2 regions of the Photobacterium sagamiensis genome follow, and region 1 is predicted to be linked to the other one. Evidence: riboswitches for the same ligand, from Rfam matches in the RefSeq annotation. Region 1 holds a riboswitch; the other holds the start of a gene.
The links. A riboswitch is a leader RNA that binds a small molecule or an ion and turns the genes downstream of it on or off. The one in region 1 is predicted to bind cobalamin.
Positions count from the first base shown of each region.

Region 1 (16,618 bases):
AAACGAAAATGATGTGAAAAACCTTTTTGCCGAACATGGTGAAGTGTTTGCCGTGCGTTTGATGAAAGATAAGCGTACCGGTAAACGTAGGGGGTTTGGCTTTGTTGTAATGAATAGTCAGGATGCGGATACCGCTATCCGCAATCTCAATAATAAAGAGTATGGTCAGCGAACTTTAAAGATTCGTGAAGCCAATGAACCTAAAAGTTTGGAAGATGAAGAGATTGAATAATCCCTAACTGCATTTTTCCTAAACTGTAATTTAGTGCCGCTGCATCTTTTGTCGCGGCACTGTTATATGTAAGGTTTTCAATCATCTCACAGGTCTCAACACACTCACCGAGTAACAATTTAACTCGGTTGGCAATTGCCTTTCCTGAATCAACAATTTGTACAGACGACTTGAAGGCTAATGCAATATCTTCTTTTATAATGGGAAAGTGAGTACAACCTAGAACGATACTGTCAACTTTACCTTGCCATGGTTGTAAAATCTTACCGAGCTCTTCTAACGACACGCTTTGGCCACGTAGCTTTTCTTCTGCCATTTCAACTAATCGTGTTGAACCAATCATCAGAACGTCACAATCACAGGCAAATTGCTGAACAAGATCATGAGTATAAGTACGCTTAACGGTTGCAGGTGTGGCCAGTAAACCAATCACTTTCTTTTTACTGATTGCGGCTGCTGGTTTTATCGCGGGCACCACACCAACAACAGGTATGGATAATGATTCACGTAGCGAAGGTAGAACGATAGTGCTCGCGGTATTACAAGCAATAACGACTAAATCGATATCATGACGAGCGACTAACAGAGAAACGATATGATGAGTGCGTTGGATTAACACATCTTCAGCTAACTCCCCATAAGGAAAAGCTGCATTATCAAAAGCATAGACATATTGAACTTGTGGTAAAAGAGCATGTATTTCCTGATAAACCGATAATCCGCCAACACCAGAATCAAAAACAAGTACTCTTTTCACTATTCACCACAGACCAGAAGTTATTATCAGGGCGCTTATCATACTGCGTTCTGCACCAGATAAAAAACATCTCCTGATAATGAGGTGATTATTAGAGTAACTGGTATCTCTGATAATGGAACCTTTCCTGTCGCTCACATTCCGTCTTGCAGATAGCCAGCTCACCGGAAAAGCACGGTGCTTTCACTACCAGGGTATGAAATTCACCTTCTTCACCGCAGGGATCAACACCATCAGGTAAACCCGCAATAAATTCAGCCGTATACCACTCGCCACAGTAACAGCCATCAAGTTGACTGGTATCAATTGTTGTCACCAGCGTTTTGATCCCGCACTCAATGATCTCTTGCGCCAGCTCTTTGCTGTCCCGCCCGAGTAATGGAAATACACATTGCCAGCCTGCGGGTTCAATATAGCTACGACGGTAATCGGCAATGCCGTTACAGAACATATCGCCAAACGCGACGGCTTCCACCTCTAACCCGCTTGTTTTTAATCCTTCAATAACTAACGACTGGTAAACGTCATTGGCGGGAAATACTTCGGGTAGCACAATAGTGACTAACGGTAATCCTGTTAGCCGGGCTTGCTGCTTAACCACCTCAATCGGTGTTGCCTGGAAAGGCACTTCATCTTCAAGATAAGTGGTATATAAACCAACCACCTCGTAGGCTGGGTCATTGAGCAGTTTTATGAGGGTTAACGTGGAGTCTTTGCCGGAAGACCAGCTGACAATAACTTTGATTGGATTCATAACGCCTCAATAAAGAAAGCCACCTGATGGTGGCCTTCTCTTAGTTGATTAGAACTGGTATGTCATTGTGGCGTAGTAGCTACGCTCCTGAACATTGTAAGTATCTTTTGCTACATAATCTTCATCAAACAGGTTCGCAATTCGTCCACGAACAGCCAGGTTATCAGTAACAAAATAACTCGCCGCGACATCTACTAGAGTATAAGCATCAAGCTCTTTCGTATTTGCTACATCGTCATAGCTCTTACCTTTATACAAGGCACTGACATCGAGCTGCCACTGTTCCGCCAGATAGGAAACATTCCATTTGGCGCTGTGTTCTGAACGACGCGCCAACTGTTTGTTTGTCTTTTTGTCTTCAGTATCCAGGTAGTCGTAGCTCAGATCATGGTACAGCAGACCTGTGGCAAAACCTGCCGTTAATTCAAGCCCTTTAATTTCAGCTTCATTCACATTCATTGGGATCCAGTTACTAAATGGATCACTTGCATCTTCAGGTGCCCATGCAATTAACTTATCAATATCTGACTGATAAGCTGTTGCCCGCCAATCCAAAATCTGATGAGCGCCAGTTAGAGAAACTTCATAGTTCTTTGACTCTTCAGGCTCTAAGTCCGGGTTACCGGCACCAGGCCAGTAGAGATCATTAAATGTTGGCGCTTTAAAACCGGTTCCTGCGTTAGCAGATAACTGCAATTCTGACGTGATGTTATAAGCCGCTGCGAGTTGCCAGGTATTATTGGTACCATAACTATCGTTATCATCGGTACGCACACTACCTTCAACCTGCCAATCATTGACCCGGTAAATCGAGGTCAGGTAAAGCGCAACGTTATCACGTTCGTCCTCAGCATAGTTTGTACCGGTACTCGAAACAGAGTCTCGATACCACTCAACACCGCCGCCGAACTCAACTGCGTTATTTAACTGATAATGGTTTTGCCAGTTAATAACTGTACGATCTGTTTTGATCGTATCGCCGTCGCTGATATCGCTATAGTCACGTGCCTCATCCTGATTCTGCGCAATCGTTAACTCACTGATCAAGTCAGATTTTGAGTAACCCGCTTTAGCCGCAACATTATAAAGTGAATTCTCTGTTTGTGAGTTCGGAATGATATTGCCGGAGAAATCATTACTGTCATAGTCACTATCACCATCATGATAATAACCTTGCAGGCTTAGCTTCCAGTTATTGCCAACATGCGTCCCAATCTCGGCGACAATGTTCTTATTCTCAAAACCATCATCATCTTGCTCAAACGGTTCTTTTCGAGCAGAGAAACCATCTCCACCTTCACTTTTCAGTGCCACTTTCCCCCAGCCAGAATCACCAATTCCCCCAGCAACAGAACCTCCTGCCTGGTAATAACCATCGCTACCACCACCAACAGTCAGTTCAGCCACTGTTTCTCCAGGCTGATAAGCAGTAATAATATTCAGAACACCGCCGATAGCATCGGAACCATACAGTGCCGCACGAGAGCCACGAATAAACTCAATACGTTCAATCCCCGTTAGCGGGATCTGACTGAAATCAGCACTTCCCAGAGTGGCACTGCCAATCCGCACACCATTGATCATCACCAATAAGTGTCGAGAGCTCGTACCACGAACATAGACTTCTGTTGATTGGCCATAACCAGCCGAAACAACTTGCACACCAGGAAGACGACGTAATACTTCAGCCAGAGATTTCGCCTGAATGGCATCGATCTCTTCTTTAGTCACGATCGAAATTGGGGCGATAACATTTTTGACTGGCTGTTCAAAGCGGTTAGCCGTAACCACCATGACTTCATCAGGAGAAGTTTCTGCTGCAAAAGCATAAGATTGAAGGCACAGCGGTGCTAATGCCACTGCTAGAAGCGTTTTTTTCATTTTGGGGATACCTTAAGTCGCGTTTATTGCTCAGCAATTATTGCTTGATACGCTGGACGGTCTTCGGACTTAAGAGCATGGTTGAACAACCACCTAAGGCACAACTTCCCACTTCCGGTTGATTGCATTGCGCAATGCTAAGAAGCAGTGTTTGGAACTTACGTCCGTGTGCTTTCGTTCTCTATTACCGCTGCGCGTCAGTCACGGAATCTCACCGTGTTCCCTGGCTATATTTAGCAAACCAGCGCACCGCAAATGCTAGTTATCAATGTGCTTCATGTCCAGCTTTTGTTTGCGATTGCTGATCAATAATTGGTTCCAACTACACTTTTATCAGGGACAACACTGGACATCGGTCACCAATACAATAGAATCTGCGCTCTTATTTTGAGCAGTTTGAGGCACACTAATGGCATCCACAGCAATTAACACCGCTGATTATCAACAGCAACTGGATGAAAAAGCAGAGCGTATTCAAAACATCTTTGAAGATTTTGAAACTCCCGAGCTTGAGGTGTTCGCCTCTCCTGCCGAGCATTACCGTATGCGCGCAGAGTTCCGAGTATGGCATGAAGGCGAAGATCTCTACTACGTCATGTTCAACCAGGAAACACGTGAAAAATATCGTGTTGATCAGTTCCCTGCAGCAAGTCGTTTGATCAACGATTTAATGCCACTGCTTATTGAAGCACTGAAGCCAAGTCATACGCTACGTCATAAACTATTCCAGGTGGATTTCCTCTCAACGCTTAGCGGTGAAATTCTGGTATCGCTGCTCTATCACCGCCAGTTAGATGAAGCATGGGAAGCAGAAGCAAAAGCACTGAAACAGCGTCTTAATGATGAAGGCTTTAACCTGAATATCATTGGCCGCGCCCGTAAGATGAAAATCATCATCGATCGTGATTTTGTGATTGAGAAGCTGAATGTCTTTGATCAGAGCCTGACCTACAAGCAAGTCGAAAACAGCTTTACCCAGCCAAATGGCGAAGTCGCCCAGAAGATGCTGGAATGGGCGGTTGATTGTACTCAGGACAGTGAAGGTGATTTGCTGGAACTCTATTGTGGTAACGGTAATTTCTCTTTAGCACTGGCTAAGAATTTCGATCGTGTTCTGGCAACAGAGCTTGCCAAACCATCGGTAGATTCAGCGCAGTACAATATCGCCGTGAATGATATTGAGAATGTACAAATTATCCGAATGTCTGCAGAAGACTTTACCGATGCGATGGAAGGTAAACGTGAATTCCGCCGCTTAAAAGATCAGAACGTCGATCTGCAAAGCTATAACTGCAATACTATTTTTGTTGATCCACCACGCTCTGGCATGGATGAAGGCACTTGTCGTATGGTGCAGGGATATGAGCGCATCATGTATATCTCATGTAACCCTGATACATTAAAAGAGAATCTGGATATTTTATCTCAGACTCACCGTATTACCCGTTTTTCGCTATTCGATCAGTTCCCGTATACCCATCATATGGAAGCCGGTGTATTTCTTGAACGTAAGTAATACCTGGCAGCGTTTGCCTACAAGCTGATTTAGCCGTAAATCAAGGCAACAAAAAAGGCGCTTAATAGCGCCTTTTTTATATGAAATCAGAAAATTATGCTTCCTTTGACTTCTCTGATTTATTCATAATACCCATTTTGTAAGCCACCCAGAACAACAGAGCCAGGGCAATCATAAGCGGCAGGAAGTTTGACCCCATATCTGGCAGTTGAGCACGTAAGAAGGCTGAATAAGCAAATCCACCTACCAGAAAACAGGCGAATGCAATTGCCGGTGTCCCTTCAGCCAGCGGCTTACTCAGGTACTCTTGATACAGGCAGTACACTGCCATACCAAATGCGATAATAGGGAAGACTGAAAATGCCACATGGCTAGACGTAAATACGGCTAACGTTGCATTACCACATAAGCCCGCTAACAAAGAAAGAATCAATGTCTTACGTTCCGATTTTACTTGTTCCTTGTCCATATCCTTCCACCAACACAATAAGGTTATAGTTTCTGCCTGAGCTCACGACGCTCACGCTCTTTACGGTACCAATAGGCACCTTTAGCAATCATTCTTAATTGCAATATCAATCTTTCAGCATGCTCAGCACGAGCATGAGTGTCAAGATCCAGCGCATCCGCCCCGGAACTGAATACCAGCGTCACTGATGCCTCAGCCTGAATGTAGGCCTCTTCATAAGTAACGCCCGTTTTGGCTTCCAGATACTCGCTCAACTCGGCAACAAAGTGCTGGATCTCACGGGCAACTGCGGCACGAAACGCCGTCGATGTACCGGAACGTTCACGCAATAACAACCTGAAGACGTTCGGGCTGCTTTCAATGAATTCCATAAATGTTTCAACAGAAGTACGAATTACGCTGCCTTCTTCAGCAATGCGCTGTCGCGCCTGTCGCATGAGCTGACGGAGGATCAAACCACCTTCATCCACCATAGTCAGCCCTAATTCATCCATATCTTTAAAATGGCGATAAAAAGATGTCGGTGCAATACCAGCTTCACGTGCAACTTCACGTAAGCTGAGGCTGGAAAAACTGCGATCTGCACTTAACTGACTAAATGCAGCATCGATAAGTGAGCGGCGGGTTTTTTCTTTTTGTTGAGCCCTGATCCCCATGAATCTACTGCTTCTCTATGATCTTTTTTGCAACTATACGCTGTTTTATCTATCGCTTCAGCGTGAATCGCCATTTTCCATATCCATCAGAGCATAGTAAATCCTGATAGAAGCTGAATCAAAGCAGTAATTGTGAATTTTAACTACCGGCTCACAAAGTCACTCACCAGAGAATTAAAGCCTGAAACAGCGTAATAAGCTTGCCAGTGGCGAATTTTCACTCAATTTCCAGTGAACAACGTGATCATCACCTAGCTATCGCGTACCTCTGATTCTACCAAACACGGGAAAAAGTTAAACTGTAGCTATGGTAATGTTGCACTGATGATAATAAAAGGCCAACCAATGACGAAGAATAAAAAATCACTCCACTTTGATGCCATCATTATTGGCAGCGGGCCAGGTGGAGAAGGGGCGGCCATGGGGCTTACCAAAGCCGGATTGAATGTTGCGATTATCGAGCGGGAAGAAAGTGTTGGCGGCGGGTGCACCCACTGGGGCACAATTCCATCCAAAGCATTACGTCATGCTGTCAGCCGTATCATTGAATACAACCAGAACCCACTGTATTGCAAAAATAATTCCAGCTTGCATAGTACGTTTAGTCAAATCTTAGGCCATGCTCAGGTTGTGATAAACAAACAAACCCGAATGCGCCAAGGGTTTTACGATCGCAACCAATGCAGCATCATCTTTGGTGAGGCCCGTTTTATTGATAGTCACACCGTCCGGGTCAAAAATCGTGACGGCAGTACTGAGACTTACAGTGCCGATAAATTCGTCATTGCAACCGGCTCTCGACCATATCGCCCGGATGGTGTGAATTTCAATCACCCGCGTATTTACGATAGTGATTCTATCTTGCAGCTCCAGCATGATCCTCGCCATATTATTATTTATGGCGCAGGTGTCATTGGCAGTGAGTATGCTTCTATTTTCCGTGGCTTAGGGGTTAAAGTCGATCTGATCAATACCCGCGATCGCTTGCTGGAGTTTTTAGATAACGAGATTTCCGATTCGCTGTCATACCATTTGTGGAACAGCGGTGCGATGATTCGCAATGGAGAGACCTTCAAGACAATTGAAGGAACTGAAGATGGCGTCATACTGCATCTTGAATCAGGTAAAAAAATGCGTGCTGATTGCCTGCTGTATGCCAATGGCCGAACCGGTAATACCGATAAGCTGAACCTGGCTACCGTCGGTCTGACCCCAGATTCCCGAGGCCAGCTCGCAGTCAATAAAAACTACTGCACCGAGGTTGATCATATCTATGCAGTAGGTGATGTGATTGGTTACCCGAGCCTTGCCAGTGCGGCCTATGATCAGGGGCGTTTTGTAGCACAAGCCATTACCACCGGAGAGGCACAAGGCAGCCTGATCGATCATATTCCGACCGGCATTTATACCATCCCGGAAATCAGCTCCGTCGGTAAAACCGAGCAACAGCTGACGGCAGAAAAAGTCCCTTACGAAGTCGGCCGTTCGCAGTTCAAACATCTCGCCCGCGCTCAAATCGCCGGTACCGATGTGGGAAGCCTGAAGATCCTGTTCCATCGTGAAACCAAAGAGATCTTGGGGATCCACTGCTTTGGCGAACGTGCTGCGGAGATCATCCATATCGGCCAGGCGATCATGGAGCAAAAGGGTGAAGGCAATACGATCGATTACTTTGTCAATACCACCTTTAACTATCCGACAATGGCTGAAGCCTACCGTGTTGCGGCACTGAATGGATTAAACCGCTTGTTTTGACGGTTTGGGTTTTAGCCAAATAAAAACGGAGCCAGCAGGCTCCGTTTTCGTTCAATCGTGGTTTAACACTTATCTAAGCAATCACTTCTCATCCAGCAAGCGATTATCTGGCGTCAAAATCGTCGCCCAAGGAAGCGATATATCCCCTAAGGCAATAAAATTAGGGTTTTCCAGCGTGTCACGCTCATTGTATGACAGGGGATCAAGATGCGTATTGAGAATACGCCCGCCCGCTTCTTCAACAATGCATTGCGTCGCCGCAGTATCCCACTCACCGGTTGGGCCTAAGCGTAAATAACAGTCTACCGCGCCTTCTGCTACCAGGCACGATTTCAACGCGGCCGATCCCAATGGGACCAACTCATAATTCAATGAAGGATCAAGACGTTCCGTAATCGTCCGAACATCCTGGCGACGGCTGATCGCAACCGCTATCGATTGTGTTGGCAACTCATGCGTATGCGTCGCGATACGTACCGTTTCACCTTCGGGGGTGATCTTCCAGGCGCCTTGACTGCGGTAAGCATAATAAACCACACCAGAAACCGGCGCATATACTACGCCCATAATTGGCGTGTTACCTTCGACTAAAGCAATGATCGTCGCGAAATCACCGCTACCAGCAATAAATTCCTGGGTGCCATCCAGCGGATCCACCAGCCAGTAACGCTGCCATTGACTGCGCTCTGACAGGGGTACTTCTGCATCTTCTTCTGATAACACCGGAATATCAGGAGTCAGTTCAGTTAATCGCGCCACCACCAGTTTATGTGCCGCTAAATCAGCGCTGGTCACAGGCGTATTATCTTGTTTAATTTCCTTTTCAAACTGGCCACACTGGTAAATATCGAGGATCACTTGCCCAGACTCACGAGCAATATCAATCACCGATGGTAAAAGATTCGATAACTCCATAACTCGCTCCTAGTTTGAAAGTTGCTTTAACGCGAGGAAAAGTGCCGTGATACTTCGGGCTTCAGCAAAGTCGAGATGGCTGATCAGCTCTTCGCCCTGATTGACAGGCCAGCGAACAATTTCTAATGGCTCCGGTTCATCACCTTCCAGCTGCTCCGAATACAAATCTTGTGCTAAGAACAAGGTCATCCGGCTGGAAAAATAAGAAGGAGCCAGGACCACTTCCTTAAGAAGCTGTAATTGTTTCGCACCAAAGCCAATTTCTTCTTTCAGCTCCCGATTGGCTGCCTGCTCAGCGCTCTCTCCGGCATCGATCAGGCCTTTGGGGAAGCCAAGCTCATAGCGATCAGTCCCTGCAGAATATTCTCTGATCAGCAACAAATCACCGTCAGCAGTAACAGGCACGACCAACACAGCATGATGATTGCTGGGTTTCATCCGCTCATAAGTACGTTCAACGCCATTGGAAAAACGTAAGCCAAGAGACTCGATTTTAAACAGTTGTGATTGGGCCACAACTTCGGTCGATAAGATTTCGGGTTTGTTTTTGCCAGCCGCCATGCCGTTTTCCTGTATCACCATAGTATGGCTATTTAAGGGCAATAGCCGGGTGAAATAAAGTAATTTCTTTGGAAACCTTTAACCTTGTTAAAATGTCAGCCGATCTCGGTACGATTATTATAAGCGCCCGCTATAGGCTATTTTGTAACGTCCTTTACTATCGGGGTTACCTAACCACTTTAATTGCTGGCCTAATTGAGGCGGAAATTCAGCGCCGGGCTTAAACCAGCCATTTAAGCTGTAGCTCTGGTTGACCGCTAACGATGCTTGCCAGTCGCTGGATATATCTGCTGAAGATTGGCTTGCCTGCGCTGTCAGTTGACCTTGTTCGCAGCCCAGATCCGCAATAACAGGGCCGGGATTGATCTCGCCCAGGGGAGAACGAATATTGGCGGATGTCCACGCCAGTGAGCCATCTAACGCGGAACAATAAGGAGCCTGATACTGATAATCACGAACGGTCAGTTCAAGATTACCTGTCACCGTTGCCGGAATAGGTGCACGAGCATATTTCAGGATATTCTGAGCCGGTACCGATACCAGTAAATTTTCCGCAAATGCACCGGATGTGCCGTAACCCACCGTCCCCCGACCATCGAACGCCAGATCGCTGCCCTTCCCGAAACGCACGGCAAATGAAGCTTTACCTGTCAGCAGAGCAGCCAGGCTCATGTCCCACTGCACTCGCCCCAGATTCTGCTCTTGCCATCTGACTTGTGATGCCACTCCCTGCCAGGGCGTACCACTGATCCCCGCAACCATTAATCCTTTAACTGGCGGCATCTGCTGCCATAACCAGCTGGCCGGAACATGGGCAATTAAGCTACCGATTAAGACGGCACCAAAGGTGGTACCTAATGCTAATTTAAACTTCACGTTTATCCTCGCCCAAGCTGTAGGCGGTTCACTTCGACCATACCATTTGCATCTGTTTTAGAAACATCCAGAAACTGCGCTTCGATACCATGCTCTTCGCGTAAAAAAGAGAGCCAGTTGACTAATGTATTAAATGATAAAGGTTTAACCCACACTTGTACTGCCTCGCTGCGAGGCTGCATACGAATAAGCTCAATACGGAAACGGTTAGTGGTTTCATTAACAACCTGGTTAAGACCTTTATTGCTAACTGCCACTGCCGAGCCGGATGCACCTTTCAGGCGGACTATCTGCTCGGCTTTTCCTTCCACCCAGCTAAGTAACTGACGCTCAGCCTGAATACGTGTTTGTGCCATTTCTGCCCGGTTCGCCAATGGCTGCCACAATCCCCAGTAAATAACCGCAAGAACTAATGCACCGGCACCACCCAACACCAGACGTTGCTCGCGCAGACTTAAGGCTTTCCACCACGCGTTCATGATTTTCTCCTTAATACCACGGCACCATTAACCTGATTTCCTTCTTTATTCAACTGGCCTTGCTCCACCTCAAATTCCTTCGCCAGTAAGGTGCGCAGTTGCTCGAAATGCTGAAATTCTGCGGCACTTGCCTGAAGACGTAATTCACCACGATTCTGATCATACTTCATATTCAGAATCGTCATTTGCGGCACCTTACTCAGCACCGGTTTAAGTTGCAGCAGCCACGGTAGTAACCCCTGATCACTGCCACCGCCACCAAGACGGGCGATCGCACTGTTCATCTGGTTTTTAAGGTAACTTTGTGAAGGAATACGTTTAAATTCAGGTAACACCTGACGGAAAATACGCTCGCTTTCAGCCCGATAAGCCTGCGCCTGCAGTTCCAGCCTTTGCACTGACACAAAGTGTTCAACGACGACAGTCGTCAATACCAATCCCGCAGCAATCGCCACCTTACGCCATGGTTTCAGATGTTTTCGCCATGCCGATTGTGGTTTATATGGCCCGGACAACAGGTTAACTTTACTGCTTTCAGCACCTTCTGCGAGCAACTGCATGACCAGCTCAGGGGGTTCAGGTTGCCATTTACCCGGCATATTCTCTGGTGCCGGCGTAAAGTGATGAATGGTTAATACCGGGGAACCGTCTGCTTCTTCAGCTCCTGCCTCTTCCTCAGTCTCTTGCTCTTCGCTCTCAACGACATCGGTAGCAATCGGCGCTTTTTGTGCCAGCAACCAGCTAGCCAGCCATGACGGCTCCGCACAAATACCCTCAGCTTCAGACTGACGGACCAACCATTGCCGCTCAAGTTCAGCAGCACTATAACCATCACCGTATAGTGGCAGACACAAACAGTCTGGCACCAGCTTTTTCACTTCCATGCCCGCCTGGGCTAACTCACTCAGCCATTGCTCAATTTTTTTGTGTTCGATAATAGCGACATTGGCAATATCACCTTGACGCTTTATCAGATGCACATGCAGTGAATCAACATCCTGTGCCAGCTCTTCTTCTAACAGGTAGGGTAAAACTGCTGCCAACTGACGCCCGCTGCCGGCAGGAATAACAACCTGAGTTAACAGCAGCTCACTGGCAGGAACAAGCGCAATAACCGGACGCTGCGCCGCATACTCAGCCAATTCATTCAATTGCGTCATATCGGCCAACTGGCCTGATGCAATGACTTCGTTTTGCTGTGGCGACCAGACCAGCCATTGCACCGGCTGTTCACGCCGGCTACTTAGCCTTATTGTCAGAAATTCGCTCACTGATCCCTCCATAACGGCGACGAATCACTGTCACCTCTTCTTGAGCATCACGTTTAAGTAATGCAACTAACCTAAGCCTGGCTCGATCGACCAATACTTCTGTATCTAATTGAAAATAATTGCTGCTCACCGCCAAGTGACTTTCAGCACGCTTTATGGTTGCGGCATCAATCCGGCTGATCGTCGGCTCGTTCTTAAAATCATCAACACTTTGCCAGCCATCATAGGGACGAGCAGCAATTAACGTCTCGGCATCTGATAATGATAACGCCGGGGTAAATAAACCCACTAGCAGGGCGGCCTGCTTCTCATCAATGGTATTCACGTTCAGCACCATATCTGCGCTTGGCAGTGCACAAAGCAGGTGCTTGGCTTTATTGTAAATCTGGCCGGTGACACCATTTATGGCGCGAAACTCACTGACATCTGCCAGCCAGTCATTCGGGGGTAAATAAGGCGGGAGAAAACCTTCATAAGTGCTGTCTTCAGCACCAAACGACGACTGTACGACATCATCCGGATCGACGAATTCCCAGCTGGAATCTGCAACGACTTCAGCCTCATAGCTCTCGACGCCAACCTCTTCCAGCAGTGATTGCAGATAGCTCACTAAAAACGGCTTCTTGGTTCGATCCGCTTCTGGTTTTACACCACTTAATGCATTGAGGTTAAAACAGGCCTGGCGATCAACAATGTCGCCAATCGCTTCACCGTTATCTAAAGGGTAACGTTGCCCTTTGGTTGCCCATGCCTGGCTCAGGTTAACGGTATCACTGTCATCGATACCTTGCTTAATCGCCACCTTTGCCAGCTCTTCCATTCCCTGGGCATACCAGTAAGCCTGCTGATTCAGCACCTGGTTCTCAACCCGGTAGAAGTTAATATGTAATCGTTCGGTCATTTGTACAGCGAGCAGAGTCATCAAGGCTAATAGCAACAAGACAACGATCAGCGCAACGCCTTTTTGTTGTTTCATTAACTGTTGTCCTCCTGCCCAACCGTACTGAGCCCTGATACCGGTAACAGGTAAACGCGCTCAATGTCGCCAAAATCAGCCAGGGTCATTTTGACCATAATGCCTTCAGGTAACGCGGCGTCTTTCGACCACTCATCGACCCATTTTTTTTCGCTGTAATAACGGAAAGAGAGCTGGGTAACATCCGCTAAGGTTTCGCGTATTAAAGGCTCTGTACCCACCACCGTATCAGGGTAGCGGAACCACATCCGCTCCAGTCTGTCTTCTATGATCCGATAACCAACCCGGACATTTTCACCCCGCGGAAACATCTGCTGCGGGTTCTGCCAGCCGGCACGAGTAAATATGATGCCCTGGCTTTCTGAATCAAGCAGGTACTCACCTGACAGCAACAGCTTCTCTGAAGGTTCTTCACCCTGATTGCGCACCCTGCGCGCCACGATCTGACGGAAATCGTTATCCATCATAACCATGGCTCGTTGAATCGACTTCAGTCGTTCATTATGTTCACGAGACAGCTGATCACTCAGTTGTACCCCGCTCAGTACCTGATAGGCCGACAAGCTCAGCATGGCGAATACCGCAATGGCCACCAAGACTTCTAATAAGGTAAAGCCCCCTTGCTGCGTACCAGTACGTCGGTTCAAGGGACGGCGGCTATTAATTCGCAACATAAGTTCTGACCGTGACCACCGTTTGTTTCCTCTCAGCATCCGTTGCCACCGTGGCATCCAGCGCTCTTAAAAAACCGTCTGCCGTTTTAGTATTTTTAATGCTCCAGTACCATTCGCGTCCGGCCAGCTCAGACTTGCCGCGCTTCTCAGAAGCAGGGATCTGTCCCGACAGGCGGATCTTCGCCAACTCGTTATCTGCCACCATAACGGCAAAGGTTTTCTGCTCTAAGTAGCCCAGAGTGTTTAAATGCTGACTTACCGCTTTCATAACACTGAGCGCCGCCGTGGCAAACACCGCCAAAGCCACCAGCACTTCTAACAGGGTCATCCCGCGATTACGCTTCATCGTGTTTTCCCTGTTTTTAGCTCGTCACTAGGGCGGAGTAAAAAGAGCTGTCCCAATTCATCAGCCTGGATACGCCAGAACTGGTTTACACCATCCACTTCAAATGCCAGGGTAAACGGGGTGTATTCACCACTGGCCATCACCACAATTTGCGGCGGTTTAATCTTGTCTTTATCAGTTTGTTCAGCAAACAAGTCTTCATCGAACAGAGAGCCTGGTTTGAATAGACGATCTTTGTCTTGCCAGGAATAGCCACCCATTTCGACTCTCAAGTCGATATCGTCGCCGACTTCAACGTCAGTGAAAAAACGGGACTGGGCGATCGGCTGCCAGTCTTTACTGGTTAGCTCAAGAAACTGATAACTATGGCGCTCAATACGGATCCCGTAATCAACGCCATTGAGCAGGGCATCTTCACCCAGTAACTGAACCAGGTGATGAAAACGTGCAGCCTCTTCTTTTACCTTGTCTTCTTTGCTTTCCGGCAGTGTCATAATAACGGCCACAGCACTGGTTGCCAGCAGCACCAGTACCAACAAAATCTCAATTAAAGTAAAACCCGCTGCACGTTTATTCATGGTTATTTAATCCTGGACTTAGAAGTCCAGCATGTTCCAGTTACCAATATCGGTATTAACATCCTCACCGCCTTCTTGGCCATCGGCCCCCAGGCTGAAGATATCTATCGCACCATGCTCTCCGGGTATGACATAGTTATATTCATAACCCCAAGGGTCTTTAGGCAGACGTTTGATGTAACCACCGTTAGGATAATTACGAGGTTCAGGCGTTGATGATGGCTTCGACACCAGTGCATCCAACCCCTGATCAGTTGACGGGTAAACGCTGTTATCCAGCTTATACATATCCAGAGACTGCTCTAGTGCACTGATGTCAGTGACGACTTTTTGCTGATCGGCTTTTTCTTTGTTTCTCAACAGGTTTGGCACGACTAAGCTCGCCAACACACCTAAGATAACAATAACGACCATGACTTCTAGCAGCGTAAAGCCGCGTTGTTTGCGTTGCATTGAAAAAACCTCCAAAGGAAAAACTACATGCCTACCATGTCATTTAAGGCAATGATCGGCATTAAGGTGGCAATCACGATAAACATGACAATGCCTGCCATAAATACAATCAATAGTGGTTCAAAAATACCCAGCGCCATATTGACCTGAGATTCAAAATCCCGATCCTGATTATCAGCCGCTCGGGTTAACATCTGCTCCAACTCACCGCTGCGTTCACCACTGGCGATCATGTGCAGCATCATTGGCGGGAACAGTTTGGTTTTATCTAAAGAGACACGAAGACTCGAGCCTTCACGCACTTTATCTGCCGCTTCTAAAATTTGCTTATTGACCCAGGTATTGGTCATTACATCAGAGGCAACTTTCATCCCATCCAGTAACGGAATGGCACTGGAAGTACAAATTGACAGGGTACGGGCAAAACGTGAGGTATTCAGCCCGCGGGCCACTTTACCAATCACCGGTATCCGTAATACCCAGCGATCCCATCTCATTCTAAAGTCAGGCTTTTTCAGCGCGCTTTTAATCAGTGCGATAATCGAAACAATGACTATCACGATCACTATGCCCCAATTCTGCACAAAGTTACTGGCTGCCAGCAGGATTTCGGTAACCATTGGTAATTGCTGCCCCATCTGGACAAACTGATCAACAATCTTAGGCACCACAGTTGCCAGCAAAAACGCCACCACCAAAACAGCCACCAGAGTCAGCATGGTCGGATAGATCATCGCCTGCTGTAGCTTGCTGCGCATCTGCTGGCGGTTTTCAGTATAATCCGCCAGGCGATTGAGCACGGTCTCTAAGTGACCTGATTTTTCACCCGCCGCCACCATGGCACGAAATAGCTGATCAAACACATGGGAATACTCCGCCATGCTGTCTGACAGGGTATATCCTTCAACCACCCGAGAACGCACCGCCAGCAACATATTTTTCAGCCGCGGCTTTTCACTTTGCTCTGCGACGGCTTTTATACATTCTTCCAGAGGCATGCCAGCCTGAACAAGCGTCGCCAGCTGACGGGTGATCAATGACAGTTCATTCGCGCTAATACCACGACGAAACTGAAAACCGGTACCGGCCTGCTTTTTCTCTCGGCCCTGAGTTTGTACCACTTCTACCGGTACGAAACCTTGTTCGCGCAGTTGCTGACGTACCTGACGGGCATTATCCCCTTCCAGTACGCCCTTTTTCTGGCGACCTTTAGCATCAAGCGCTTTGTATTCGAATGCTGCCATTAGCCCTCCTTGGTCACTCGCATCACTTCTTCAAGGGTAGTGATACCTTTTTCGACCTTGAGCAAGCCGTCATCACGGATACTTGGCGTGTATTGTCGAATGACTTTTTCAATCGCCTGCTCACCCGCTTCAGCGTGGATCAGCTCCTGCACTGTGTCATCGATCAATAACAGTTCATGAATACCGGTACGGCCACGATAGCCTTTGTTATTGCAATGCTCACAA
Region 1 is NZ_JAKJSP010000027.1:87,712-104,329, reverse strand. Features, by position in the region: gene L4D76_RS14325 (RNA recognition motif domain-containing protein) at 1-232, shown strand, start outside; gene murI (glutamate racemase) at 201-992, opposite strand; gene L4D76_RS14315 (Dph6-related ATP pyrophosphatase) at 1,081-1,743, opposite strand; gene L4D76_RS14310 (TonB-dependent receptor domain-containing protein) at 1,792-3,624, opposite strand; cobalamin riboswitch at 3,662-3,885, opposite strand; gene trmA (tRNA (uridine(54)-C5)-methyltransferase TrmA) at 4,034-5,140, shown strand; gene L4D76_RS14300 (YijD family membrane protein) at 5,235-5,609, opposite strand; gene fabR (HTH-type transcriptional repressor FabR) at 5,633-6,265, opposite strand; gene sthA (Si-specific NAD(P)(+) transhydrogenase) at 6,611-8,020, shown strand; gene cysQ (3'(2'),5'-bisphosphate nucleotidase CysQ) at 8,102-8,935, opposite strand; gene nudE (ADP compounds hydrolase NudE) at 8,945-9,496, opposite strand; gene L4D76_RS14275 (type II secretion system protein N) at 9,614-10,372, opposite strand; gene L4D76_RS14270 (type II secretion system protein M) at 10,375-10,851, opposite strand; gene gspL (type II secretion system protein GspL) at 10,848-12,122, opposite strand; gene gspK (type II secretion system minor pseudopilin GspK) at 12,091-13,098, opposite strand; gene gspJ (type II secretion system minor pseudopilin GspJ) at 13,098-13,772, opposite strand; gene gspI (type II secretion system minor pseudopilin GspI) at 13,759-14,118, opposite strand; gene gspH (type II secretion system minor pseudopilin GspH) at 14,115-14,696, opposite strand; gene gspG (type II secretion system major pseudopilin GspG) at 14,715-15,149, opposite strand; gene gspF (type II secretion system inner membrane protein GspF) at 15,173-16,393, opposite strand; gene gspE (type II secretion system ATPase GspE) at 16,393-16,618, opposite strand, start outside.

Region 2 (16,618 bases), on a different contig from region 1:
AAGACGTTGGGTCAGGTCGCCCTGGCCGGAAGCCACATCCTGAATAGCGGCGTTAAGTGCTTGAAGAGGGCGCATTAACACTTTGATCAGTAGCAACAGTGCAATGATACCCAGTACTAGCGCGATCAGTGAATACACAATGGAATTGGTTTTTAGCTCATCAACAGCGGCATAAGCGATGCTCTTATCAAGCACAACGCCAATAAACCAGCTCTGTCCTTCAATTTTGGCAAAAGAGACATCAATCAGAGCCCCGTCTAGTTCAGTGGTTTGGATAGAATTTGAAATAGAGATCCCGCTTAAGAATGCAGACATTGGCTGGCCGTTCATTTTGGTATCAGGATGAGCAATGACAGTGCCGTTATCTGAGACTAAAAATAGGTAACCAGCATCAAATAGCGATACCTTGTTCACTGTTTCAGCCATGCCCGCCAGGCTGACGTCAAAAAAGATGGCGCCTTTGAACTGACTTGCTTGCATGATCGGCGTCGCGATTGATACTAAAATCTCGTTAGTAACAGAGTCTGCATAGGGGGCAGTAATGATAAGATCCCGGGCATTTTTGGTATCTTTATACCAAGGGCGACTTCTTGGATCCCATGATGCACCCGGGTTCCAATTCGGATCATTACTGGTATAAGAACCATCACTTTCAAAGCCGAACCCTGTCAGCAAAAAGGTATTTTTAATCGTGGGTTGGCTGATCACCGATTCGATGTTATTAAGTGACAAATCCTCTTCGACCATGCTGGCGGCATAACGGGCAAGCGCCTTTCGACTGTTTAATTCTGAGTTAACGGTATTGCTAATTCCAGACACTATTTCATCAACACTTTTCGTCACAAGCGTTTCAATTTCCCCTTTGATATTAAAATATTGATTGGCAGACAGTAATGACAGTGCAACTAGTAGAATAGATGAGGAGGTCGCTACAACTTTATGGCTAAATTTCATTAGGTTATTCCCTTAACGCATGTAAAAGCATCTTTTTATGTGTTACCGATCATTTTATCGGCATGTGGGATGATTCCTGAAGGGAAGTATTGAAAATATGTGAGCATGGCATGACTTTATTGTATAAGTGTTTGTTGTGTAATAGCTTGTAAAAGTGTGAAAACATCCATTTTAAGCGGATGTGCGACATGGTGCTTATGTGTTGTGTAATAAAAAAAGCAGATCAGTTAAGATCTGCTTTTAAGAGCGTATTTTTAGCTATTATGTTTAGTTTTTGGGATGGCTCTGTTTGACAAACTCAGGCGCGATCATGTGGCGCCAGATCAGAATCATCATAATCACACCAGAACCACTGAAAAGTATCAAGCTCATCGCACCTGACTGGGCAATCCCTTCCAGGAACGAAGCCCCGGCCCATCCGAGGCCGAATAATATTAAAAGAACGCCAGTGATCATGCCGGTCCAGACATACCACTTAAGCGACACTTTGACCGAAAGCCATGCCAGCGCAATTACACTCAACGTGAACAGCACGCCCATAAAAAACCATTGCATTAGTTCCATTGTGATCCTCCGTTAACTCTTATTCGATGTGCCGATATTATTTTTCAGGCTAATATTGGTTCGCATCCCTTCGCCCGTCTTCCAGAACTTCTCAACTCTTTCCGGATCGTTGGTATGTCCGTAACCAAACGCGGGATGTGCTTGTGCCATTGCGGAATGGAGAAATTTAGGCATATACGGGTTGATTGCCATAATAAACCAGTGGTGCCAGAAATCGGGTTCGTTAAAGGTACAACTCGCAATACACGCTGCACACCCACTGCCATTCTCTACCCAGAAGTTGTAGCACTTCTTAGCATCGCTGTAGAACTTCTTAATGCCGTGATGGTTGTTCCACGTATAACCCGGCTCGTCACTAAACTCGTAAGAGGGTTCAAAACCGTAACCGCCGTTTTTAGCAGAAGGTAATGGAAGCGCTTTACTTGGGCATGCCTCTGCACATTTACCGCAACTGAGGCAGAATTCAGTGATCCCCCAGCTACGAGGTTGATCATATTCTACAAACTCAAAGTCGGTATAAACTTTCATGATACGAACACGCGGGCCTAGCCCAGGAGTGATCAATGCGCCGTTTCTTCCGCCTTCACCGAGGCCTGCCATAATTGCATATGGCACACTGCTGCCAAGATCATTACCTGCCGCGACGGCCTGGTAACCGAGCCCTTTGAGGAACTTCGCCATTTGCGTTGCTTTAACGCTCATTTGCGAATACCCATCAGATGCGGTGGCATCTGCAGTCCAGGCAGGAGCGGTGGCCATACAGTCATAGTCCATTGATGCGAGCATAACAATGACGGTTTTGGGCTCGAAAGGAAAATCGTTCTCCCAGGAAAGTTCTGTATCCGTTTTGATATCGTACAGTGGATCATAATCCCAGCGCTTATCACGTTTGGCTATGCCGCATTTAACTGCGCCAAATACGCGGGCTGCACTTCGAAGTGCATCACTGGCCTGCTTTTTAGTCGCAAACTGAAACTGTTCTTTCTCAACGTCTGATTGATCCCAACTGTGAAATGGGGTGTTGGGTTGTAAATTGGCAGATAGGCGATTGCCCGATAAATTCAGTGGCTCCCAGCCTGCTTTTTGCAGTGCACGATCTAATTGGGTATAACCGGGTCTGCTGTTATCCCAAGGCTTACTGTACATATCCTTGAAGCCGGTCAGGAAATTCAATTCTTTATTTTGCAAGCGGTTGTAATCAGCATTACGTTCCGGGTGTTTGTCGTTCAGCGCTTTGCTGGACACAAAAGTCAGAACCGTGTCACGTTGATCTTTCGGTTTAAATATAGTTTCGTCAATTTCCGGGTAGTTTTCTGTTATTTTACCTTGCAGGGATTGCCGGCCTGCACCATAAGCCAATGAACCACCAAGTAGTGCCACACCACCACCGACAGCCGCACGTTTGAACAGCTTTCTGCGATTCGGATCTTCGAGTGTATCATTCAAGTCCGGTGCTGAAGTTTTACCTTTTGATTCTTCAAGGTCTTGTGCTTCACTGCCTTGTTTTTTATCTAATTCACTCATCGTTTCATAGCCTCTATAAATGAATCTAGTGTCATATGATATTTTAGGTCATCATATTCAACTTAACTTTGTGTTGGGTGGAAAATAGGTATTTATGCTTTTTTTTCAAAAAAAAGACTCAGTTATTTCTCTGCAGGCTTCAATTAATCCCATTGGTAGCCGTTCATAACCTCCTCTAATAAGATAAATACCTAAGTCCTGAATATTTCGCAGTTTTAATAACGGGTTTATCCCATTTGTTCAGTCGAACACCTGACTTTAGTTGGAATGTTTTCAGCTCAATACCCTCAGAAAGCGTATTGAATGAAGGCACCAAATGAACCAGGATTTTTTAAGAGGATCCCTTCGCCTTTCATAAGCAGATATTCCACACCTACATCGAAGCCATCCGTTACCCGATAGGTGATAGAGTGACTCATCTTGTATGACGTTTTCCTCAGGTTTTCAGCGGATAAATCATAAATAGGAAGAAATGAGGGGCCAGGGTAGGCTTCCTGCGTAACTTCCGTAAATTTCTTGTCCCAGGCATATTCACCAATAAAGTGATATGCCCAGTTTTTATTGAACTTATAGTCAGTTTTCAGGCCCAGAACATAGCCGTTATCGCCCTCAAAAAGCTGATGACCACCTGATGTGACATCGGTATAACGTTTTGCCAAATATCCTTTCAGAAGCTGACCATTGAGGATCGGAGCGCCCAAACCAATACCATAGCGAATGTGTGATTCATGACGGCCGTTGACAAAATATTGATGGGCATAGTTGCCATAGAGCTTTAACACTTGCCATGGTGTGTTGATATAGATGCTGCTGCGAAAAAGTTGGCCATCCCTGTTGGCGCCATCCTTAAGCCCGCTGCCGTAGCGGAGATCGACACTTCCCCAGGTAAATTGATTATCAGTAAAAATGCTGTAAATAAAGGTATCGTCAATCAACTCCGTTTCAGTCACTTCTCCTGTTTCTGGATGGGTAAAGCTCATCGCAGGTTCATCCAGATCTGCACTATTGGTCGGAATAAAATAGCCGCCTCTTATCTCGACGACTGTACCTTTGTAGCCGACAAGGTTGTCTCCGTCTTTATCAAATTCAAACCCTGCAGCATTTCCTGCCAGGGCGAAACTTGAAATGAGCGCAACGACTCCTGTTGTTATTGAGGGGGGAGGGATGGTTCTGTTTTTGGTGTTTTTCAAATAGCTAATCATATTGGTAATTTCTAATAATTATGTAATTGGAGGTTTGGTTGTATTACAAACACTTAAAGCAAACGCCCTAAGATATAAGGAATTGTATATATTCCAACTCTTATCGTTTTATTGTTGTTCTTGTTGTTTTTTAGAGATCATAAAGAGAATCTTTGTGAATTACTATGAAATAAATATAGTCGTAATAATAAGCTTTCACTTTTTGTGATGTACCCTATTTTATTTATAACAAGACTGTTATGTATCTATTCATATAAAGGTTTTTAAATTCTGACTCATGTCAGGATTGTTATATACCTATTCATATATTCACTAGAAATTCAGGTTTGAACGGTTAAAATAGTACCCAGAACTTGGATTGTTGAATGAAGATGTTTCACTGAATAATAGAAGAAACCAAAAGTTAAATTATTAGATACCTCGTTGCATTTGAAAGTGATTGATACGTAAAACATATGATAATGGTTTCTTTACTGTAGTTCTTAGAAATAATGAAGGCCCATAAAAAGTGAAGCATAATTTATTATAGTTAATTGGTTTAACTGAATAACAATAAATGCCTTCGACATTTATTAATACTGTTAGATATATTTTAATAGGTGATTGGTTTTTTGACGGGATTGTATTGCAGGTTGCAATATTAATCATTATCGCCTGTACCGATTAATTAAGTTTGTTATTCCAGTTAAGTGTTATTGATTTGAATCAAGAATCAATCTTATTGATAGTGCTTAAATAATAGGGCTTCAACGATAGTGCCTTAACGGCTAAGAGGGAATCAGGTTAAAAACCTGGACTGTACCCGCAACTGTGAGCGATGAGCATTACCTAAAACCACTGATTATTTCGGGAAGGAGGGTAATGTGTTTTATTCGCAAGTCAGGAAACCTGCTATCAAAATACGCTTTAGATACTGGGCGGGTTTACTCAGTGATGAAGGGTCGATAATATGCATTTTATTGCTATCAACCGTTCTCTTACTCCTATATCTAGCGCACAATTTAATTAACTAATTATGTGTATCAGGTATGAAACGAAACATTATTCTTCTTTCTTTAATATTCTCGGCGACTCTCACTTCCTTCGCGGCACAAGCCCATTTCTTGACGTTATTTCCTGAGCAGCAAGTTGTCGATGTCGGTGACAACAGGGCGCTCCACTTTCCGGTTTACTTCACCCACCCTATGTCGATGGGACCGACAATGGATATTGTCAGGCCAGAGGTGGTTGGTTATGTGCTCAATAATAAAAAAACTGACTTAACGACTAAGTTAACCCAGGAAAAATACGGCAACTCAACGGGTTGGGCGCTGTCATTCCCCTTACGTCGTCCCGGCACCTATACATTTTATGCCAACCAAAAGCCTTACATTGATGAAACTGAAAATGTGGCGATATCGCAGTTTGCCAAAGTGGTGGTCGATGCATTTGCAGCAGGAGGTGACTGGCAACCTCAGCTAAATACCCCGGTTGAAATTATGCCACTGACTCGTCCTTATGCATTGTGGACCAACAGCGTTTTTACCGGTCGCGTATTGGTTAATAACGAACCGGCAGCAGACGTTGGCGTTGAAGTTGAGTACTACAACAAACAGGGCATGCAAGTGCCAAGTGATGCGTATTTAACACAGCAGGTTGTTACCAACTCATTAGGTGAATTTTCAATCGCTTTGCCAAAGCAGGGCTGGTGGGGAATGGCGGCACTGGTAGAAGATGAGCAGCCAATCACCGTTGATGGTAAAGAGTATCCTCACGAACGTGCCGGTGTGATGTGGGTACAAGTTCAAGACATTAACTAGGAGTATGAAATGCATATTGTTGATGGCGTGCTGGCTACCCCTGTTTTAACCGTAGGGATTATTACTACGGTGATTGGTACGGCGTGGGGTTTGCGCAGTTTATCGGATGAAAAACTGCCACAGGCAGCGGTACTTGCAGCTTGTTTTTTTGTGGCATCGCTGATCCATATTCCGCTTGGCCCTTCGAGTGTCCACCTGATTTTTAATGGTTTGATTGGTTTATTGCTTGGATGGGCTGCGTTTCCGGTTGTGCTGATCGGCTTGATTTTCCAGGCGGTCTTTTTTGGCTTCGGCGGCATTGTTGTGCTTGGTATCAATTGCCTCAATATCGCGCTGCCGGCCATTATTGTTGGTCTTATTTTAAAACCCTGGCTGCGCCGTTTGCCTGCGGTGGCCGTTGGTTTTGTTGCCGGTTTTGGTGCAGTACTACTGACCGCTCTGTTTGTGGCATTGTCGCTTGCCCTGTCTGGTGATGGTTTTATTACCAGTGCCAAGCTGGTGATGTTTGGACATTTGCCTGTTGCCTTAATGGAAGGTGTTGTTTCTGCTTTCGCTTATAAGTTGCTATGTAAGGTTCGTCCTACTGCCGCAATATCTTCTTCTCTGTGATGTAAAAGGAAACCATCATGGCTAATTTTTATAAAGTCTGCCGCTCGATTACGCATTCTTTTGGTTTGATTATATTGAGCTTGGGTCTGATCGCGGTGTGCTCTGGTAATGCGTATGCCCACCGAATGAAAGTATTTGCCTGGGTTGATGGCAAGGCGATAGAAGGAGAAGTTTATTTTTCTGGAGGCCAAGGAGCCGCTGGCTCGACGATTGAGTTGGTGGCGGATCAAGCAATTGTTGCAACCACACAGAGTAATGAAGAGGGACAGTTCCGCTTTGAGGTAATGGCTGCACGCGATTACTTGGTTCGAGCCGATGCAGGGCAAGGGCATGTTACAACCTATAGCGTTTCAGCAACAGAATTTACCCCTGAAGATGTGGCCGTGACAGCGATGGTGGCTACGGGAACTGAGGCATCAGTGCAACCCGCAGCAAGCTCGCTTACCCCCGCCCAGTTAGAGCAGGCGATTGCCAGAGCGATTCGTCCGCTGCGTGAAGAACTCGATCAGTACGAATCGAAGGTCAGAGTACACGATATTCTGGGAGGAATGGGTTATATCTTTGGTTTGTTCGGGCTGTTTGTTCTCTTCCGGTCGCGCCGCAAATGCTAGATGCATTGCTTGCGACAACGGTGATACCAGCGCATCCGGTAAACATCGCGCCAAGGTTGCGTTTATTGCTGGCACTGGCGATCGCCTGTGCGGTGGTATTCAGTGAGTATTGGCTTCCCTTGCTGGGTTATGGGCTGCTGGCCATTCATCTATGGCAACGTAGCGCTATTACTATGATCGCGGGATTGAAACGCCTTGCTGCGGTTGATGGTTTCATTGTGCTAACCGTCATCCTGCTTCCATTTACTGAGCCGGGAGAGGTCGCGTTTACTGTTGGTGGTGTTGTTGCGAGTCATGCAGGGATCACGCTAGCTGCGATGATTCTGCTCAAAGCAAACATTATCGTCATTGTATTAATGGCGCAGTGTGCCGGGTTGAATGCGCTGACCTTGAGTCGTGCGCTTGCCGAGCTGAAAATGCCGCATAAGTTGGTGTTGATGATGCAATTAAGCATTCGTTACATCAGCGTGATGCAACAGGAATTTACGCGTTTGCGTTGTGCGATGAAAGCGCGCGGTTTCTGTCCCAATAACTCACTGCATACATGGCGCAGTTACGGCTACCTGTTTGGCATGATGCTGGTGCGGGCAATGGATCGTGCTGATCGGATCTGGCTGGCAATGAAGTGTCGTGGCTTCAATGGCCGTTTCCCGACCGAACACACCGCGGCATTGTCCGGAGATGATAAACGGTTTATTGGCGGCTATTTGATTGTGGTCGCGATTATTTTCCACCTGACGATTGTTGCAAATTGGCTGGCAATCACTATCGGTGTACAGGAGTGGTTATGACTGAATTAATTGCGTTGGATCAGGTGAGTTATTCTCGCCCCAACGGGCAGTGTTGTGCCGATCAGCTTGATTTCACTCTCTCAGCCGGTGAGCGTGTCGCAATAACCGGGAGCAACGGATGCGGCAAAAGTACCTTGTTGTTACTGATGATGGGGCTGCTTCCTGCGGAGCGTGGTGATGTTCGGCTGTTTGGTGACAGTTGTTATAAAGGCAATCGTCTTAACGAAACGATGTTTCGACGGCACCGTTCCCGTATTGGTCTGGTCTTTCAGGATCCTGATGATCAGTTGTTTTGTCCGACCGTGATTGATGATGTCAGTTTTGGCCCGTTGAACCAAGGCCTCAGCGCCTGTAAAGCGCGAAAAAAAGCGATGGCCACGCTCAATCAGCTTGGTATCAGCGATCTGGCTGAACGTGTCAGCTACCAGCTATCCGGAGGGCAGAAACGTTTAGTGGCACTAGCCACCGTTTTAGCCATGGATCCTGAGGTACTGATCCTTGATGAACCGACCAATGATTTGGATCAGGCGAACCAAATACGTCTGGTTGAGATCCTGCAGCAGTGCCAATTGCCCCTGATTTTGATCAGTCATGACGCCCGGCTTCGCGCGCAGTTAGTTCAGCGTGAGTATTGTCTTCAGGATGGGAAACTGACGCTAGTGCCAACTCTCGCTGAGTGTTCAAAAAACGTCAATCAATCAGCAGAAATGCTGGGGGAGGGCGCGTGATCACTCAAGTTAAGCGATCAAAACACCGAGGTGAACTGCGTTCTGGTTTTACAACGGGGGCTTGCGCAGCCGCTGCCAGCCGTGCAGCGGTGCACTGCTTATTGACCGCAGAACTGATCGACCAAGTGACAATTACCCTGCCTAACAAAGAGCAGACAAGTTTTCAGCTATGCCGACTTGAGCGTACACCTGAAGGCGTGTTGGCAAGTGTGATCAAAGATGGCGGTGATGATCCCGATTGCACGCACGGTATCGAAATTCAATGTATGGCGTTATGGCATTCTGAGCCGGGCATTCATCTCGATGGTGGCGTAGGCGTTGCAAAAGTCACGCTTCCGGGGCTAGAACTGCCTGTCGGTATGGCGGCAATTAACCCGGTACCGCGTAAAAATATCCATGATATGGCAATGGCCGAATGGCTGGCGTGTAAGCCAGAGCAACATCTTCAGCCGGGACTGAAACTGGAAATTCGAGCTCCGGAAGGAGAGGAATGCGCCAAACAGACCATTAGTGAACGACTTGGGCTGATTGGCGGTATTTCGATTCTTGGTACCCGCGGCACCGTAAAACCTTATTCAACCTCTGCTTTTTCTGCTTCGGTCCGCCAGTCGGTTCAGGTTGCCAGTGCCAATCAGCTTAATCATGTGGTGCTTACGACGGGAAGCCGCTCAGAGCGTTCAGCAATGGAAATGTTGCCCCATCTTAATTCGATGGCGTTTATTCAGGCCGGTGATTTTGTCGGGGTGGGATTACGCGCCGCCAAGCGTTACCACGTCGAGAAAGTGACGGTGGTTGCGATGATCGGCAAGCTGGGGAAAATGGTTGCGGGCCATATGATGACTCATGTGTCCGGCCATGCCATTAATTTCTCTCAACTAGCTGAGATTGCTGCGCAGCACGGTGCTGATGAGACCTTGTGCGAGCAGATAGCCAACGCCAATACGGGGCGTCATGTGCTCAACCTTGTCAGCGAGTACTTCCCTGATCGCAACCATCACACCTTTAATAAGTATTTGCAGGATCTGTGCTGCCATGCCGCCGGGCATGCCACTGATTATGTGGCAGACAAGGTCATGATTGAATTTCGTTTAATCGACTTTGACGGCAGCCTGCTAGCTCAATATCCGTCTTAGCTCAAACACTGTGTGAGCTCCCAACTTATCGAGTGAGCCAAGTGCCCTATAAATTAGAACAAGGACTGCGCAATGAAAGAGATGCAGCAAATGACCCAGCAAGGCCGCCAAATTGAAGAAGGCTCTTTTGACATCATTGATCGTGAAATCGAGCAGATCCATGGCGGCCATAGCCTTACCCCGGCTCAGTGGGCGGTGGTACGCCGTGCAATACATACCACGGGTGATTTTGAGTTCGCAGAATTATTCCGCTTTAGTGATGATGCCACAACGGCAGGTATCGAAGCCCTGAAAGCGGGCGCACCGATCATTACCGATGTCACCATGATAACAAGTGGTTTGAGCCAACAGCGGTTATCCGTTTATGGCAATCGGGCGCATTGCTTTATCAGCGATCCTGAGGTGATTGAGATTGCCAAAAGAGAGGGAGAAACCCGTGCAATCTGGGCTATGCGCCATGCTCGCGATCAGGGGCTATTAGATGGTGCGATTGTCGGTGTGGGTAATGCCCCGACGGCGCTCTACGAAGTGCTACGAATGGTTGCTGAAAACGAGGCTAAGCCAGCGCTGATTGTAGGTATTCCGGTTGGTTTTGTGAAAGCAGAAGAGTCCAAGCAGGATTTGACTGAACAAAATACCATACCCTATATCGCCAGCCTTGGTCGAAAAGGTGGCAGTCCGCTGGTGGTCTCTACTATTCATGCCTTGCTCACGGAGTCGGTATGAAAGCGGCCATTACCATTGTTGGTGTGCCAGAAGATGGTTGCGCCAGTTTAACCAGCCGTGCGGTGAATGCTGTTGCTCAAGCTCGGGTACTTGCCGGACATCCTCGACTATTACGCTGGTTTCCTCAATTTAAAGGCTGCTTGCTGGATATGAGCGAAGGTTTCAGACCTTGGCTTAATCAGATCATTGATGAGAGCGAAGAGGGTGATGTGGTGATACTCGCTTCTGGTGATCCGCTGTTCTATGGCATCGGCAGTACCTTGATAAAACATCTTGATCGACGTGAGTTGTGCTTTATTCCATCACCATCCTCCATGCAATTGGCTTTTGCTCGTTTGGCATTGCCATGGCAGGACGCGCGTTGCCTGTCATTGCACGGTCGAGGCATTACCGGGTTGGTTTGTCAGTTGCAGCATGGCGATCTTTTTGCGTTGCTGACAGACAGTAAAAATACCCCACCGGCTATTGCCCGGCATTTATTGCATTACGGAGAAACCTCCTGGCAATTAAGTGTCTGCGAGCAGCTTGGCTCACCGGAAGAGCGCATCAGGCAATACACTGTTGCTGAACTGGCCGAATTGGCCGGAGATGCTTTTGACCCGCTAAATGTGGTTATTGCTAAACGTACGGCCCGTCAGTTCTGGGGTGAATTCGGACAGTTTGCCGATGATGAAGCGTTTGAAAAGCGAATGCCGCAGCGGGGATTAATAACCAAACAACCGATCCGCCACTTAGCCCTGGCGGAAATGAAACTTCGTCCTGCCGCAACCGTGTGGGATATCGGTACTGGCTCGGGCTCTATCGCGATCGAAGCGGCTAAGCAGTGCTGGCAAGGTCAGGTGTTCACGATGGAATGCAATGAAGCTTGTTATCCGGCCATCGAGGCCAATATCGCAGCTCATCGCACCGACAATGTCACCCTCGTCAAAGGTAAAGCGCCCGCAGCATTAGCAGATTTACCCGCGCCTGATGCGGTGTTCGTCGGGGGAACCCGAGGTGCGATGGCAGATATTCTGTCGCATTGCTGGGAATGCCTGTCTGAGGAAGGCGTGCTTGTTACAACGGCTGTCACCATTGACTCGGTTGTCGAGATCCATCAATGGAGCAAGCAGCATCAACTTAACCCTAAAGTACAACTAGCGGCAATTTCTCAGGGCGTGCCGTTAGCACATTACACCCGTTATCAAGCTGAAAACCCTATCCATCTTTTTATATTTGAAAAGTCCGTGACTCTACAAGGTAATAACAATGAATAATCAATCTGCTGGTCAACTTTTTGCTATCGGTGTCGGTACCGGCGACAGCGAGCTACTTACCCTAAAAGCAGTACGCTTGTTGCGAGAAGCTGACGTGATTGCGATTCCGGAAAAAAACTTAGGTAAAGCCGATTCATTTGCATGGCAGATTGTAACGGGCGCTGTTGCTGAGGATCAATTAACTGCAGAGTGTTGCTTCCTGCATTTTCCTATGACCCGTGATGCGTCGGTGAATGTACCTGCATGGCGTAGAGCGGCACAGAAAATTGCAGATTTTGTAGCTGCCGGCAAGCGGGTGGTATTTGTGACAGAAGGTGATCCGTCTGTATTCAGTACCTGGGCATATATTCAGGAAGAGCTCAATGACATCATGCCGGAGCTGGACCCGGAAATTGTCCCTGGTATCACCTCGATTACGGCTATTCCGTCACAAACCAAAATTCCGCTGGCAGATGGTCAGGAGCGTTTCTGCGTGGTGCCGGCAACATATGGTATGGAATGCCTGCCACGTCTTATGGATGAGTTTGACACCATAATGCTGATTAAAGCGGGCCGGGTGATCCCGGAACTGACGGCAATGCTTGAAGATATGGGCCTGCTCGATTGTGCGACATATGTTTCTCATGCCACAACTGAGCAGCAAGAAATCTATCGAGATTTGCGCGATGTTCCCGAAGGGCATCGCTACTTCTCAATGGTGCAGCTGTCTATTCGTAACCGCCGCGGCATTTTGAGAGGAAACGTGCCGGTCAATGATGTGGCATTGAGCAGTGCGGGTACCGCATGAAAATAGCAATTTATGCTATTACCCTCAATGGTGCGAAGCAGGCTCAGCGCTTGCAGCGTGAATTGCCGTTTGCGGATGTATTTGTCACCGAGATTGGGCGTGAACACTGCCCTTCCGCGGCACCGTTGACTTTGCCGTTAGCGCAATTCGTCGCACCGGATTTTCACCACTACGATTGCCATATCTGTATCTTCGCGACCGGTATTGTCAGTCGTATTATCGCGCCGTTACTGCAAGATAAACGCCATGATCCTGCGGTGATTTGCGTCGACGACCAGGGCCAGTTCGCGATCCCCGTATTATCCGGCCATCGTGGTGGAGCCAATACCATGGCGCACCGTGTTGCGCAGATTTTAAAAGCGACGCCAGTGGTCACAACCGCCTCAGATGCTGCTAATACCTTGTCGGTCGATATGATGGGCGCGCCGTTTGGCTGGACGCTGGATCCTAAGTGTGAAGCGGCGATCACATCGGTGTCTGCGGCTGTCGTCAACGATCAACCGGTATTGGTCGTTCAGCAGGCTGGCGAAAAGAACTGGTGGCCATATAAGCGCATGATGCCAAGACATATTCGTTGTCACCATGAACTCGCTGATATTGAAAGCGAAGGGTGGCAGGGTCTGGTATTAATCAGCGATCAGGCGACACCAGACCTTTATCAGCCCTGGCAGCATAAAGCCGTGTTGTGGCGTCCTAAGTCATTAGTACTCGGTATTGGCTGTGATCGCAATACGCCGCTATCGACTATACAAGCTGGCGTGGATGCTTTTTTGGCAGAGTATAATCTTGCCCCTGACAGTGTGACAGCGATTGCCAGCATCGATTTAAAAGCGGACGAACAAGCTTTGCTTGATTTATCACAACAGCAGCAATGGCCTTTTGTGACCTTTTCAGCCGAGCAACTTAGCACCGTGACAGGTATTGAGAATCCTTCGGCCTATGTCGAGAAGGTAACCGGTGTGGCATCGGTGGCTGAAGCGGCAGCATTGAAACAGAGCCAGACCAGCAAGCTGGCCGTTGCGAAATGGAAGTTCAAAAAAGGTAGCTACAATATGACGCTGGCATGTTGTCGTATTGAGAAAGAAGAAGCCCTGGTGAAGCACAACTGGAAAAACTGGTTGGGGCAACCGTCAGCGAAAGTCAATGCGCATGGCAGCGAGGTGGTGAAAGGTTATCAATGCAAACCAAAGCACGTTGATTTAGACCGGCCCATGCTTCATCACCGCCATCATCTATTACTTTGCGAAGGTGGACGTTGCAGTAAGGAAGGCAGCAAAAATCTTACCCATGATCTGCGCGCCATGCTCAAGGAAATGGGACTTGCCAGCGGTGATAACCGGATAAAGCTCAGCCGAACCATGTGTGCTGGTGCCTGTCGCAACCGTGCCACGTTGGTGATTTATGAACGTCTTACTTCGAACGAAACACCGATTAATAACGGCTGCTGGCTGCGAAATATCGAAAACTTATCGATAACGCAATGGCGTGAGTTATTCGCGGCATTGGCCCAGCGAGTGCCATTGACTTCAATATTGGAACCGGAACTTATCGCTGCGATTGACTCTCCTGAGAGTGGTTCAAAAGGCGAGATATTTGAAGGTTCACAAGGAACAGTACAACAATGAAACGATTACGACACCATACCAAAGGGACGGCAATTGTCTTAAGTTGCTTTGGCTCGGTAGTAGAGCAGCAACGCTACCTTATTTTGCAACAACGGATCGCTGAGCGCTATCCGGACTGCGCAGTGAAAATAGCGTTTAGTTCGAAAATGGTAGTTAAAAAACTGGCACTGCAGGGAGAGCAATATCAAGGTCTGCCGCAGGTGCTGGCCGATCTTGATATGGAAGGTTTCCAGCGAATTCTAGTGGTTTCTTGCTACTTGTTCCCAACCGATGAACACCTACAGCTGTGTAATATGGTGCAAGGCTTCCGTCAGTTCTCGCTGGCGAACATTGAACATACTCCGGCGATTATGCATCACACTTCTCACACCAGTGCGATATTAGCAGCATTGAATGCCCGTTTTGCTAACGATAGCGATGTGAATTTGTTCATTCATCATGGCGCGCCATTATTGGACAATCCCGGTCATCAGGCTATCCACTATTGTGACAGCTTACTGTCGAAGTTATCGACGAAGAATTTCACCTGCTCATTAGAAGGAGCGTGGCCATACCGCCTGATTTCTGAATCGTTAGAAAAGGAAATGTTACAGGCTTCTCAAAATGCACGGCCTTCAGTTTCTAGCAGTGAGGTTAAGCCTCGATTGCGTTTGGTGCCTTTGTTGCTTGTTTCCGGCAATCACTTTGTCAACGACTTGGCTGATATCAAACAAGATCTTGAGCCGGTTTTCGATGTGTCAGCAGCAACGCCGATCAGCGGTGATAAGTTTTGCTTACTTGATTTACCCGAATTGATTGCGGTAGTTGAACAACAAATTGCGGATGGTTTAGTCCGTTTACGTGCGCCAGAAACGGAGGTGTGTTGTGGCTAAATTAACTCTTGTCGGACTTGGCCCAGGTAGCCTGGATTTAATGTCACTGCGTGCACGACAAGCCATTTTGGATGCTGATGTTGTTGCCGGGTACCGCCCTTATGTGGATTTAGTCAGAGATCTGATTGATCAGCAGGAAGTGATTCAAAACGGAATGACTCGTGAATGGGATCGGGTTGCCGCAGCCGTTGTACAAGCGAAAGCCGGACGTAATGTCGTCTTAGTTTGCTCAGGCGATGCCGGCATGTATGCGATGGCACCGCTGGTATTGGAATTATTGACTGAACAGGGTTGGGATCCAGAGCAGGGACCAGAAATTGAAATCGTTCCGGGTATTACTGCGGCCAATGCCTGTGCTTCTCTGGTTGGGGCGCCTCTTGGTCACGATAGCTGCACGATTTCATTATCTGACTTGCTGACACCATGGCCGGTGATTGAAAAACGGATCCACGCGGCGGCAGACGCGGATTTTGCGATCACTTTTTATAACCCTCGTTCACGTAAGCGTAAAAGCCATATCGAGAATGCGCAGCGTATCTTGCTGCAATATCGTGAGCCGACGACGCCGGTGGCTGTGGTCAATGCCGCTTATCGTGATGATCAGCAGGTGAGCCTGTCGACCCTAGCGCATTTTACCGAGCTGGATTTTGGCATGAACGCCGCCGTGATTGTGGGTAATAGCAGTAGTTTTCAGTATCACGACTGGATCGTGACTCCTCGCGGTTATCGCAATAAATATCAATTAGATGATGGTGTCACCTTACCGGGACAAAAACGCGGTCGTGCACTTGCCATCGACACTTCAGAAGAATAATAACGGAATAGAATTATGACAGTTTACTTTATTGGTGCGGGTCCGGGTGATCCTGATTTAATCACAGTCAAAGGGGCTAAATTAGTCGAATCTTGCCCGGTGGTACTTTATACCGGCAGCCTTGTACCGAAAGCAGTAATCGAAAGGGCACATCCTGATGCGCTCGTGCTGAACTCTGCCGGTATGGATCTCAATGAAATGACTCAGGTCTATGTGGATGCATTTGAAAAGGGCCATGATGTCGCGCGTGTACAAACCGGTGATTTATCGATTTACTCCTCATTGGCCGAGCAGACACGTCGCTTAAAAGCACTGGGTATTGACTGGAAAGTGGTACCGGGTGTGTCTTCTTTTCAGGCTGCTGCTGCGGCACTTGGTCAGGAACTGACGCTTCCTGAGGAATGTCAGACCATTATTCTCAGTCGCGCCTCCGGTCGTACGCCGGTACCCGAGAAGGAAAATCTAAAATCACTGGCGGCTCATGAAGCCACTTTGTGCTTATTCCTCAGTGCCACGCTGATCCGCAAAGTCGTACGAGAGCTTGAAGATGTCTATCCTTCGACCTGGCCGGTTGCCGTTGTCGAAAAAGCATCTCATCCGGAGCAGCGTATCATTCGCGGCAC
Region 2 is NZ_JAKJSP010000048.1:28,189-44,806, reverse strand. Features, by position in the region: gene L4D76_RS21165 (methyl-accepting chemotaxis protein) at 1-954, opposite strand, end outside; gene L4D76_RS21160 (hypothetical protein) at 1,222-1,518, opposite strand; gene L4D76_RS21155 (reductive dehalogenase) at 1,531-3,042, opposite strand; gene L4D76_RS21150 (nucleoside-specific channel-forming Tsx family protein) at 3,330-4,244, opposite strand; cobalamin riboswitch at 4,981-5,154, shown strand; gene L4D76_RS21145 (DUF4198 domain-containing protein) at 5,273-6,043, shown strand; gene cbiM (cobalt transporter CbiM) at 6,053-6,652, shown strand; gene L4D76_RS21135 (carboxypeptidase-like regulatory domain-containing protein) at 6,670-7,263, shown strand; gene L4D76_RS21130 (energy-coupling factor transporter transmembrane component T family protein) at 7,257-8,054, shown strand; gene L4D76_RS21125 (energy-coupling factor ABC transporter ATP-binding protein) at 8,051-8,782, shown strand; gene L4D76_RS21120 (cobalt-precorrin-5B (C(1))-methyltransferase) at 8,779-9,915, shown strand; gene L4D76_RS21115 (precorrin-8X methylmutase) at 9,988-10,641, shown strand; gene cbiE (precorrin-6y C5,15-methyltransferase (decarboxylating) subunit CbiE) at 10,638-11,897, shown strand; gene cobI (precorrin-2 C(20)-methyltransferase) at 11,890-12,684, shown strand; gene L4D76_RS21100 (cobalamin biosynthesis protein) at 12,681-14,309, shown strand; gene L4D76_RS21095 (sirohydrochlorin cobaltochelatase) at 14,306-15,181, shown strand; gene cobJ (precorrin-3B C(17)-methyltransferase) at 15,174-15,995, shown strand; gene cobM (precorrin-4 C(11)-methyltransferase) at 16,011-16,618, shown strand, end outside.
Region 2: linked by a shared signal. The riboswitch ahead of L4D76_RS21145 (DUF4198 domain-containing protein) and the one ahead of L4D76_RS14310 (TonB-dependent receptor domain-containing protein) in region 1 are both predicted to bind cobalamin.